Amycolatopsis mediterranei: one gene and its partner. The protein of the gene in region 1 interacts with the protein of each later gene in a pairwise test. Links are inferred from orthologs where the notes say so. Each region holds a gene or a part of one and is shown in the gene's direction. Other genes may lie near its edges.

Region 1 (6,870 bases):
CAGCGGCCAAGGTGTCGCAGGAAGACGTCGAGCAGGTCCTGGAGGCTGCTCTGACGGCTGCCGGACACTGCGCGAGCGCCTACATCCGCGCCACGGACAGCATCAAGCGACAGATCAACCACGGGTTCTTCGAGAAGCTGTACGTCGGTGAAGATGGCTCCATCGAGCGACACGCCCTGACCGAGCCCTTTGCCTCACTGATCCAGCTGTCCGAAATTCACCCGTTCGACGCAGTTGCAGAAAGTGAAAGCGGCATCACTAAACGTGATGCCGCTTTCACCCGACCTGTCGTCGGTGTGCGTATGAATACTTTGGTGGGCGCAGCAGGGTTCGAACCTGCGACCGCTCGGGTGTAAGCCGAGTGCTCTTCCGCTGAGCTATGCGCCCGGACGGCGGCCCGGACGACCGGACCGCCACCGCAAAGAACTCAAGCCGTCAGTTCGGCCACGGCCTTCTTCCAGCCCTGCTGGTCGCGAGCCTCACCGGGCGCGTTGACCTCGGCGAACCGGACCACGCCGGACGTGTCGATCAAGAACGTGCCGCGGACCGCCAGGCCGGCGTCGGAGTTGAAGACGCCGTACGCCTGCGCCACCTCGCCGTGGGGCCAGAAGTCGGACAGCAGGGGGAACTGGTAGCCCTCCTTCTCGGACCACGCCTTGAGGGAGAACGGCGTGTCGACCGAGACGCCCAGGATCTGGACGCCCTTGTTGTCGTAGTCCGCGAACTCGTCGCGGAGCTGGCACAGCTCGCCCGTGCAGATGCCGCTGAACGCGAAGGGGTAGAAGACCAGCAGAACCGGCTTGTCACCCCGGAACGACGACAGCTGGACCGGCTGCTTGTTGTAGTCGTTGAGCGTGAAGTCAGGGGCCTCAGAACCGACCTCGACGGTCATACCAGCGTTTCCTCTCCCGAACGGACACGTGCCTGCGACGACAACCCTATCGTGTCCGTCCGGTGGGACCGGCTCAGCGCTGCTTCGACTTCGACTTGGGAGACACCAGGCGGGTGCCGATCCAGTTCGGGCCGACACTGATGTTGGCGGTCTGGGCCAGGCCTACGGCGGGCACCGCTTCGGCGATTTCGCTCGGCTCGACGTGCCCGGGCTGTCCCGTCTTCGGGGTCAGCACCCAGATCACGCCGGTCTCCTCCAGGGGGCCCCGGGCGTCGATGAGCGCGTCGCCCAGGTCGCCGTCGTCCTCGCGCCACCAGAGCAGCACCACGTCGATGACCTCGTCGGCTTCCTCGTCGAGGATGTCCCCGCCGATCTGCTCCTCGATCGCCGCGCGGACGTCGTCGTCGACGTCCTCGTCCCAGCCGATCTCCTGGACCACCATCTCGGGCTTGATGCCGAGCCTCTCGGCGACGCTGCTCTGATCAGCGTCTCCCGCGGCGACCACTGCTTTCACTCCTCCAACTACGACGGAGCGTGGCGTCGGAGCACCCTCGGTGGGTACACCTGGGCCACACTCGGCTACCCGGTTGCCGATAGCGAACACTGGTGAAGCTCCGCGCGCAACCGTCCACACCGGATCTGTGACAACTCGTGTCGCAGGATACGGCCCGCCACACCCCGCCCGCGACGGCGTTTCGGGTGCCGGGCGCACCCGGCCTGCCACCCCTGGGAGGGTCGTCCCCTAGGGTGGGGAGGAAGTAAACGCGCGCGCGATACACCGCGCGCAGGGAGTGGCTCGACCGGGTCGGCCCATGTTACCGCCAAGTAGCGGTGCGGAAGCCGGGACGGAAGACGACGATGGAGAGTCGTAACACCCCCGCGTACGAGCAACACCGGCTGCAACTTTTCGCAAGGAGACCCCTTGGCCCCGCAGAACGACGGCGCCTCCGGCAAGGAGACCCCGGCACGCGTACGCGTCATCCGTGACGGACTGGCGGCGCACCTGCCCGACATCGACCCGGAGGAGACCGCCGAGTGGCTGGACTCCTTCGACGAGGCTCTGGCGAGGGGCGGTCAGCAGCGGGCCCGGTACCTGATGCTGCGCATCCTCGAGCGGGCCCGGGAACGGAACGTCGGCGTACCGGCCCTGACCTCGACGGACTACGTCAACACCATCCCCACCGAGAACGAGCCGTGGTTCCCCGGCGACGAGGAGATCGAGCGCCGCTACCGCGCCTACATCCGGTGGAACGCGGCGATCATGGTGCACCGCGCGCAGCGCCCGGGCGTCGGCGTCGGCGGCCACATCTCGACCTACGCCTCCTCGGCCGCGCTGTACGAGGTGGGCTTCAACCACTTCTTCCGCGGCAAGGACCACTCCGGCGGCGGCGACCAGATCTACATCCAGGGCCACGCCTCCCCCGGCATCTACGCCCGCGCGTTCCTCGAAGGCCGGCTGAGCGAGTCGCAGCTCGACGGCTTCCGCCAGGAGTTCTCGCACGCCGGCGAGGGCGGCGGCCTGCCGTCGTACCCGCACCCGCGGCTGATGCCGGAGTTCTGGGAGAACCCGACGGTGTCGATGGGCCTCGGCCCGATGAACGCCATCTACCAGGCCCGGTTCAACCGGTACCTGCGCGACCGCGGCATCAAGAACACCGACGACCAGCACATCTGGGCGTTCCTCGGCGACGGCGAGATGGACGAGGCCGAATCCCGCGGCCTGATCCACGTCGCGGCCGGTGAGGGCCTCGACAACCTGACCTTCGTGATCAACTGCAACCTGCAGCGGCTCGACGGCCCGGTGCGCGGCAACGGCAAGATCATCCAGGAGCTGGAGTCGTACTTCCGCGGCGCCGGCTGGAACGTCATCAAGGTGATCTGGGGCCGCGAGTGGGACTCGCTGCTGCACGCCGACCGCGACGGCGCCCTGGTCAACCTGATGAACGTCACCCCGGACGGTGACTACCAGACGTACAAGGCCAACGACGGCGCCTTCGTCCGCGAACACTTCTTCGGCCGCGACCCGCGGACGAAGGACCTGGTCAAGGACCTCTCCGACGCCGACATCTGGAACCTCAAGCGCGGCGGCCACGACTACCGCAAGGTGTACGCGGCCTACAAGTCGGCGCTGGAGCACCACGGCCAGCCGACGGTGATCCTGGCCCACACCATCAAGGGCTACGGCCTGGGCCCGGCGTTCGAGGGCCGCAACGCCACGCACCAGATGAAGAAGCTCACCCTCGACGACCTGAAGCTGTTCCGCGACTCGCAGCGGATCCCGATCAGCGACGAGGAGCTGGAGCGCAACCCGAAGCTGCCGCCGTACTACCACCCGGGCGCGAACTCGCCCGAGATCGAGTACATGATCGGCCGCCGCAAGGCGCTCGGCGGGTTTCTGCCGGAACGCCGTCCGAAGGCCGCGAAGGCGCTGGTCCTGCCGGGCGACAAGGTCTACGAGGGCATCCGGAAGGGCTCCGGCAAGCAGGAGGTCGCCACCACGATGGCGTTCGTCCGGCTGGTCCGCGAGCTGGCCAAGGACTCCGAGATCGGCAAGCGCGTCGTCCCGATCATCCCGGACGAGGCCCGCACCTTCGGCCTCGACTCGATGTTCCCGACGGCCAAGATCTACAACCCGCACGGCCAGACCTACACGTCGGTCGACGCGAGCCTGATGCTGGCCTACAAGGAGTCCGAGAAGGGCCAGCTGCTGCACGAGGGCATCAACGAGGCGGGCTCCACCGCGTCGTTCACCGCCGTCGGCACGTCGTACGCGACGCACGGCGAGCCGATGATCCCGATCTACATCTTCTACTCGATGTTCGGGTTCCAGCGGACCGGTGACGGCCTGTACGCCGCCGCCGACCAGATGGCCCGCGGGTTCGTCCTCGGCGCCACCGCCGGCCGAACCACCCTGACGGGTGAAGGCCTGCAGCACGCCGACGGCCACTCGCTCCTGCTCGCGGCGACCAACCCGGCCGCGGTGGCCTACGACCCGGCGTGGTCGTTCGAGATCGCGCACATCGTCAAGGACGGCCTGCGCCGGATGTACGGCGAGGCCGGCCCGGACGGCAACGGCGAGAACGTCTTCTACTACATGACGATCTACAACGAGCCGTACCAGCAGCCCGCCGAGCCGGAGAACCTCGACGTCGACGGCCTGCTGAAGGGTCTGTACAAGTACGCGGACGCGCCCGGGGGCGACGGTCCGGAGGTGCAGATCCTGGTCTCGGGCGTCACGATGCCGGACGCGCTGAAGGCGCAGAAGATGCTGGCCGAGGAGTGGGGCGTGCGGGCCGCGGTGTGGTCGGTGACGTCGTGGACCGAGCTGCGGCGCGAAGCCGTCGAGATCGACCACGACAACCTGCTCTACCCGGGCAGCGAGCCGCGCGTGCCGTACGTGACGGAGGCGCTTTCGGGGAGCAACGGCCCGGTCGTGGCGGTGTCGGACTGGATGCGCGCGGTGCCGGACCTGATCCGCCCATACGTCCCGACCGACATGCTGACGCTGGGCACGGACGGCTTCGGCTTCTCCGACACCCGGCCGGCGGCGCGGCGGAAGTTCCTGGTCGACGCCGAGTCGATCACCGTCGGGGCGCTGTCGATCCTGGCCAAGCGCGGCGAGGTCGAGCAGGCGAAGGTCCTCGAAGCGGCCACGAAGTACCGGCTCGACGACATCGCGGCCGCCGGGCCGCAGACGTCGGAGTCCGGCAACGCGTGATCAGGTGCTAGTTTCGGGACCCGGCAGACATCCGATGTCTGCCGGGTCCCGCTCGCTCGTAGTCCGTTAGGGAGTTGATCAGGGTGACGAAGCGCCGGCTGCCCAAGCCGAGTGAGCTGCAGCAGATCCTGCGGCCGAAACCGATCGTGCTGAACCCGACGGACCGGCGGCTGGCGAACGCGCACACCGTCGCCGACCTGCGGATGATCGCGCGCAAGCGCACCCCGCGGGCGGCGTTCGACTACACCGACGGGGCGGCCGAGCTGGAAGACAGCCTGCTCCGCGCCCGGCAGGCGTACCGGCGGGTCGAATTCCACCCGAACGTGCTGCGCGGGGTGTCCGATGTGGACACCACCCGCGAGATCCTCGGCCAGACCTCGGCGTTGCCGTTCGCCTTCGCCCCCACCGGTTTCACCCGGATGATGCAGCACGAGGGTGAGCGCGCGGTGGCCCGCGTCGCCGAGCGCAACGGCATCCCCGTCGGGCTCTCGACGATGGCGACGACGTCGATCGAGGACCTCGCCGAAGCCTCGCCGGGCGCCCGCAAGTGGTTCCAGCTCTACGTCTGGCGCGACCACGGCGCCGGTGAAGATCTGATGAATCGCGCATGGGCGGCGGGCTACGACACGCTGATGCTGACCGTGGACACCCCGGTCGCGGGCGCCCGGCTGCGGGACGTCCGCAACGGCCTGACCATCCCGCCGGCGCTGACCCTCAAGACCTTCCTCGACGGCGCGACGCACCCGGCGTGGTGGTTCAACCTGCTGACCACCGAGCCGCTGACGTTCGCGTCGCTGAACCAGTTCGGCGGCACGGTGGCCGAGCTGCTGAACAAACTGTTCGACCCGACGCTGAACTACGACGACCTCGACTGGGTGCGCCGCACCTGGCCGGGCAAGCTGGTGGTCAAGGGCGTCCAGAACGTCGACGACGCCCGCGACGTCGTGAAGCACGGCGCGGACGCGGTGCTGCTGTCCAACCACGGCGGCCGCCAGCTCGACCGCGCCCCGACGCCCCTAGAGCTGCTCCCGGCAGTCCTGGACGAGCTCCAGGGCGGCGCGGAGGTCTGGATCGACACGGGCATCCTGTCCGGCGGCGACATCGTGGCGGCGATCGCCCGGGGCGCCGACGCCGTCCTGATCGGCCGGGCGTTCCTGTACGGCCTGATGGCCGGCGGCGAGCGCGGGGTCCAGCGCTGCGTGGACATCCTGCGGACGGAAATGGTCCGCACGATGCAGCTGCTCGGCGTCCGCACCCTCGCCGACCTCAAGCCCTCGCACGCGACCTTGCGCTAGACCTGTGCCGCACCGCCGTCGACGAAGAACTCGGTGCCGTTGACGAAACTCGCCTCATCGGAGGCCAGGAACAGCGCCGCGGCCGCGATCTCCGCCGGGTCGCCGAGACGACCCAGCGGGACCTGCGCCACGAGGCCGTCGACCAGACCCTGCTGTTCGTCGTCGGGCACCAGGCCCAGCATGCCGGGGGTGCGCGTCGGTCCGGGACTCAGGACGTTGACCCGCGTGCCGGTGCCCTTGAGGTCGAGCGCCCAGCTTCGGGCGAAGTTGCGCACCGCCGCCTTCGTCGCCCCGTAGACGCCGAAGGCCGGCCCGGGCCGCATCGACGCCGTCGAGCCGGTGACGATGATCGAGGCGTTCTCGTTCAGCAGCGGCAGCGCCTTCTGGACGGCGAAGACGACGCCCTTGACGTTCGTTCCGAAGGTGGCGTCGAACTGTTCTTCGGTGATTTCGCCGAGCGGGGCGAAGCTCCCGCCACCGGAGTTGGCCACCACGACGTCCAGCCCGCGGCCGCGCTCGGCCACCGCGCGGTAGAGCTCGTCCAGGTCGGCCAGGTTCGCCGAATCGGCCCGCACGGCCGTCACCCCGCTGCCGATCTCGGCGACGGCGTCGTCGAGGGCTTCCTTGCGGCGGCCGGTGATGAACACGTGCGCGCCTTCGGCCGCGAACCGCTGGGCGATGGCGAGCCCGATGCCGGTGCTGCCACCGGTCACGACCGCGGTTTTGTTCTCCAGGTTCACGATGCCCTCCAAGTTCTTGACTATCTCGTCCAGAACGTACGCCGTTCTGGACGAGGTAGTCAAGAATGGGTAGCCTGATCTCATGGCGAGACCCCGGAGCTTCGACGAGGCGGCAGTCCTGCGCGCGGCCAGGGACCAGTTCTGGGAACACGGTTACGCCGGCACGAAGGTCGACGACATCGCCGCCGCGACCGGCCTCGGCAAGGGCAGCCTGTATGGCGCTTT
Region 2 (4,937 bases), 7.7 Mb from region 1 along the record:
CGGCCTAACTGAACGGCTTTGGGGCTAGCGGGCCCGGCGGGCCAGCCGCTCCGGGTCCAGGATCAGCACGCTCTTGCCCTCGAGCCGCAGCCAGCCGCGGTGGGCGAAGTCGGCGAGCGCCTTGTTGACGGTCTCGCGCGACGCCCCGACGTACTGGGCGATCTCTTCCTGGGTCAGGTCGTGCGTGACCCGCAGCAGGCCAGCCTCCTGGCTGCCGAACCGCTGCGCGAGCTGCAGCAGCGCCCGCGCCACGCGGCCCGGGACGTCGGTGAAGATCAGCTCCGCGACCATGTTGTTCGTCCGGCGCAGGCGGCGCGCGACCACGCGCAGCAGCTGCTCGGCGATCTCCGGGCGGGTCGAGATCCACTGGCGCAGGGCCGGGCGGTCCATGGTGACCGCGCGGACCTCGGTGACCGTGGTCGCGCTCGACGTCCGGGGGCCGGGGTCGAAGATGGACAGCTCGCCGAACATGTCGGACGGGCCGAAGATGCCCAGCAGGTTCTCGCGGCCGTCGGGCGACTTGCGGCCGATCTTCACCTTGCCGGACTGGATGATGTACAGCTTGTCGCCGGGTTCACCCTCGTTGAAGATGACATGGCCGCGGGGGAACTCCACGGATTCCAAGGTCTGGGCCAGCGCCTCCGCCGCTGCCGGCTCCACACCCTGGAAAATGCCCGCACGGGCCAGGGTTTCGTCCACCTCGGGTGCCTCCTCGTCGAGAAACGATCACGCTCCCCCTTGGCTGGAGGAGCGTGACGCCGATCACTTGCGCGTCAGTCTAGGGCGTACTCCCGAGATCGCTCGCCGGACTCGCACGTGGCGGAAACGATCTCGTTCGAACGTGGAGCCTAACTCCGCACGCGACGCGCGCGTAGCCTGGCTGCCCGTCCGCCCAGCCTACGCAGCCGGAACAGCTCCAGCGCGCGGCCGATGCCGTGCCCGTAGAGCGCCCTGACCTCGTTGGGCTGCGCCTGCTCGAGGAACTCTTCGACCTCGTTCTCCTGCACCGCGACGTGCTTGAGCCTGCTCTCCACCCGCTCCATGAAGAGCGCGAAGAACATGATGACCAGGGGGACCAGGATGACGAACCAGACGGTCATGACCGGACCCCCAGACACATCCCGAAACACTCAGTGAGAAGCATGTACTCCAGATCCTCGCTCATGGCGGCCGGAAAACGCGCCGAGGTGGTGCTCTGGCGTGTCGGTCGTCCACCGGTGCAGTGCCCGGCTCGTCCGACGGCGCCCGTAGGCTATCGGGGTGCCACCTGCCACCACGAACGCCCCCTGTGAAGGCGCTGGTGAAAGCCGGTTAGCTCTGGTGAGACGCGCCAGGCGGATGAAGCGTTGCCTGGACGACGTGTATCCCGACGCCCACTGCGAGCTCGACTTCACCACACCACTGGAACTGCTGGTCGCGGTCGTGCTGTCCGCGCAGACCACCGACGTCCGGGTGAACCTCGTCACTCCCGCGCTGTTCAAGCGCTACCGGACCGCGGCCGACTACGCGGGCGCCGACCGCGCCGAGCTGGAGGAGTACCTCCGGAGCACCGGCTTCTACCGGGCGAAGGCGAACTCCGTGATGGGCCTCGGCGCGGCGCTGGTCGAGCGCTTCGACGGCGAGGTCCCGGCCAAGCTCGAGGACCTGGTCACCCTGCCCGGCGTCGGCCGCAAGACCGCCAACGTCGTCCTCGGCAACGCCTTCGACGTCCCGGGCATCACCGTCGACACCCACTTCGGCCGGCTGGTCCGGCGCTGGGGCTGGACGGCGGAGGAGGACCCGGTCAAGGTCGAGCACGCGATCGGCGAGCTGATCCCCCGCAAGGAGTGGACGATGCTCTCGCACCGGGTGATCTTCCACGGCCGCCGCGTCTGCCACGCCAAGAAGCCGGCCTGCGGCGCCTGCCCGCTGGCCAGGGACTGCCCGTCGTACGGCACCGGCCCGACCGGGTTCGACGAAGCCGCGAAGCTGGTCAAGGGCGTCGAGAAGGACCACATCTTGGCCATGGCTGCGCCTCGGTGACGAGCGTCACCAAGTGGGCGTTGGCCGCCGCCGTGCTGGCGGTGGCGCTGATCGTCGCGCTGCTGCCGCGCGGAGGTGACGACCCGGCCGCGAAGCCGGCGGGGGAGCTGGCGCCCGCCCGGTCCGCGGCGGCGCTCCAGCCGTGCCCGGCCCCGGCGGCGGCGCAGCCGGTGAAGCAGCTCGAAGGCGTCACGGCGGACTGCCTCGGCGACGGCGCGAGCGTCGACGTCGGCAAGGCCCTCGCCGGTGCTCCGGCGCTGGTCAACGTGTGGGCGTCGTGGTGCGAGCCGTGCCGGACCGAGCTGCCCGTGCTCCAGGAGTACGCGAAGCAGCCGGGTGCCGTGCGCGTGCTCGGCGTCCAGGTGCAGAGCCCGGCGAAGGACGGCCTGGACCTGCTGGCGAAGCTGGGGGTGCACCTGCCGTCGGTGTTCGACGGGGACGGCTCGAGCGGGCCCGTCCGGACGGCGCTGAAGGTGCCTTCGGCGCTCCCGGCGTCCTACTTGGTCACCGCCGGCGGTGAGGTGCGGTTCATCGCGAATCCTCGCTCGTTCGTGAACACTGACCAGGTGCGCGCGGCAGTCGAGGGGGCAAGGTGATCGGACCACTGGTCGAACCCGAGTCGGTTCCCGAGTGGCTCCGGCCGCTGGTCAAGGTGAGCGGCGAGGTCGACGCCAAGACGTTCACGCGGTTCAGCCCACCCGAAGACGCCTTTCCGCGCCCCGCCGCGGTGCTCATCCTCTTCGGCGAGCGCGAAGCCGACGGCGAGCCGGACATCCTGCTGCAGCGCCGCGCCGACACGCTGGGCTCGCACGCCGGCCAGGTCGCCTTCCCCGGCGGCGGCGCCGAGGAGGGCGACGGCGGCCCGGTCGGGACCGCGCTGCGCGAGGCCGAAGAGGAGACCGGGGTGGTCCCCGCCGGCGTCCGGCCGATCGCGGTGCTGCCGGAACTGTTCGTCCCGGTGTCCGGGTTCGCCGTGACGCCGGTGCTGGCGCACTGGGCGGAACCGTCGCCGGTGCACGCGGTCGACCCGGCCGAGACGGCGTCGGTCGCGCGCGTCGCCATCGCCGACCTGGTCGACCCGGCCAACCGGTTCACGGTCCAGAAGAAGGGCGCGCCCTGGAAGGGGCCGGCCTTCGAGGTCGGCGGCCTGTTCGTGTGGGGGTTCACCGCCGGGCTGCTGTCGGTTCTCCTGAGCCTGGGAGGCTGGGAGCGCGAATGGGACCCGGGCGACGTCCGGGACCTCGACGAGGCGCTGGCCGCGTTCCGGAAGCGAGTGGTGGAGGGGTGACGCGGTGAACTGGGTCGATGTCGTGGTGCTGCTGCTGGCCGTGCTGGCGGCGGTGTCCGGCGCATACCAGGGCGTGATCGTCGCGCTGCCGTCGCTCGTCGGCGTCGTGCTCGGGGCGGTCGCCGGGATCAAGCTCGCGCCGGTCGTGGTCTCGTTCTTCGACGACCCCGTCTGGAAGGTCGCCTTCGCGGTGGCGACCGTGGTCTTCCTGGTCGCCTTCGGCGAGGCGATCGGCGTCTACGTGGGCCGACGGCTGCGGCAGAAGATCAACCCGGACAAGCTCTCCGGCATCGACAAGACCCTCGGTGCGCTCGTGCAGGCCCTGGTCGTGTTCGTGGTGGCGTGGCTGATCGCGACGCCGCTGACCACCGTGTCCGGCCTGCCCGGGCTGGCCAAGGCGATCAACGGCTCGGTGGTGCTCGGCAAGGTCAACGACGCCATGCCGGCGGCCGCCCAGGGCTTCCCGAGCCAGCTGCGCAAGCTGCTCGACGCGTCCGGCTTCCCGTCCATCGTGGATCCGTTCCAGAAGGCGCCGACGGCGGACACCTCGCCGCCGGACCCGGCGCTGCAGCGCAGCGGGATCGTCCAGCAGCTGCACGGCAGCGTGGTCAAGATCCGCGGCAGCGCGAGTTCGTGCTCGCGGTCGCTCGAAGGCAGCGGATTCGTGATCGCGCCGCAGCGGGTGATGACGAACGCGCACGTCGTGGCGGGCACCGACACCGTCGGCATCGAGACGACCCAGGGCGACTACCCGGCCCGCGTCGTCTACTTCGACCCGGAGGTCGACATCGCGGTGCTCGCGGTGCCGCGCCTGAAGGCCGACGCGCTGCAGTTCGCGCCCGAGACGGCGGCCGCGGGCGACAGCGCGGTGGTGCTCGGCTACCCGCTCGACGGCCCGTACCGGGCGACGCCGGCGCGCGTGCGCGGCCGGATCAACCTGCGTGGCCCGGACATCTACGAGGCGAACACCGTGCAGCGGGACGTTTTCACGGTCCGCGCCGAGATCCGCAGCGGCAACTCCGGCGGCCCGATGGTGACACCGGGCGGCAAGGTCATCGGCGTCGTCTTCGGCGCGGCGGTGGAGGACCCGGAGACCGGCTTCACGCTGACGGCCGAGCAGGTGCGCGCCGAGGTCGACGCGGCGCCGTCCCAGACGACGAACGTGTCCACCGGCTCCTGCGCAGCCTAACGCCCGAACCGCAGCGCGACGCCGTCCAGCAGGGCCCGCATGCCCGACTCGAAGATGTTGTCCAAGACCAGGTCGTAGCCGGTCTCCTCGAGTTCGCGGAGCATCTTGGCGAACACGGGCCGCCCGGTGATCGTCGGCCCCATCGAGGGGAGCTGGCGGTCCATCCACTGGTCCTCGGACAGCCCGGACGAGGCCAGCGCGTGCTGCTCGCGTTCGAGGTGGATCGCGAGGCCCTGGACGTAGCTGAAGAACAGGACGTGCAGGTCGCACAGCGTCGCCGCGTCGACGCCGAGCTCGGACAAAGCCGTCAGCGCCCATTCGCCGTGCAGGCCGAGGTTGGGTAGCGGCAGCGGCCGGGTGATCGGTCCCAGCTGAGCCAGCCACGGGTGCCGCCGGAAGAGGGCCCAGAGCGTCCGGCCACCGAGCGTCAGCCGTTCG

Evidence for each region.
Region 2: the proteins of aceE (region 1) and nth interact in binary tests that used the Escherichia coli proteins (3 or more experiments, as listed by UniProt). The link is inferred for Amycolatopsis mediterranei from one-to-one orthologs.

The regions. Positions count from the first base shown.
Region 1 is NZ_CP100416.1:2,349,656-2,356,525, reverse strand. Bases 1,437-4,810 are described here. They hold aceE (pyruvate dehydrogenase (acetyl-transferring), homodimeric type), read left to right. Parts: upstream 1,437-1,814; coding sequence 1,815-4,610; downstream 4,611-4,810. Other genes in these bases: ISP_RS11235 (alpha-hydroxy acid oxidase), read left to right, coding at 4,694-4,810. Also shown: ISP_RS11260 (recombinase family protein), read left to right, coding at 1-356; ISP_RS11250 (peroxiredoxin), read right to left, coding at 428-892; ISP_RS11245 (DUF3052 domain-containing protein), read right to left, coding at 966-1,397; more of ISP_RS11235, read left to right, coding at 4,811-5,905; ISP_RS11230 (SDR family NAD(P)-dependent oxidoreductase), read right to left, coding at 5,902-6,657; ISP_RS11225 (TetR/AcrR family transcriptional regulator), read left to right, coding at 6,728-6,870. UniProt on the Escherichia coli protein: Component of the pyruvate dehydrogenase (PDH) complex, that catalyzes the overall conversion of pyruvate to acetyl-CoA and CO(2).
Region 2 is NZ_CP100416.1:10,027,777-10,032,713, reverse strand. The notes cover bases 283-3,180. They hold nth (endonuclease III), read left to right. Parts: upstream 283-1,338; coding sequence 1,339-2,022; downstream 2,023-3,180. Other genes in these bases: ISP_RS45580 (NUDIX hydrolase), read left to right, coding at 2,615-3,180; ISP_RS45585 (TlpA family protein disulfide reductase), read left to right, coding at 2,019-2,618; ISP_RS45595 (hypothetical protein), read right to left, coding at 849-1,100; ISP_RS45600 (Crp/Fnr family transcriptional regulator), read right to left, coding at 283-699. Also shown: more of ISP_RS45600, read right to left, coding at 25-282; more of ISP_RS45580, read left to right, coding at 3,181-3,310; ISP_RS45575 (MarP family serine protease), read left to right, coding at 3,315-4,499; ISP_RS45570 (TetR/AcrR family transcriptional regulator), read right to left, coding at 4,496-4,937. UniProt on the Escherichia coli protein: DNA repair enzyme that has both DNA N-glycosylase activity and AP-lyase activity. The DNA N-glycosylase activity releases various damaged pyrimidines from DNA by cleaving the N-glycosidic bond, leaving an AP (apurinic/apyrimidinic) site.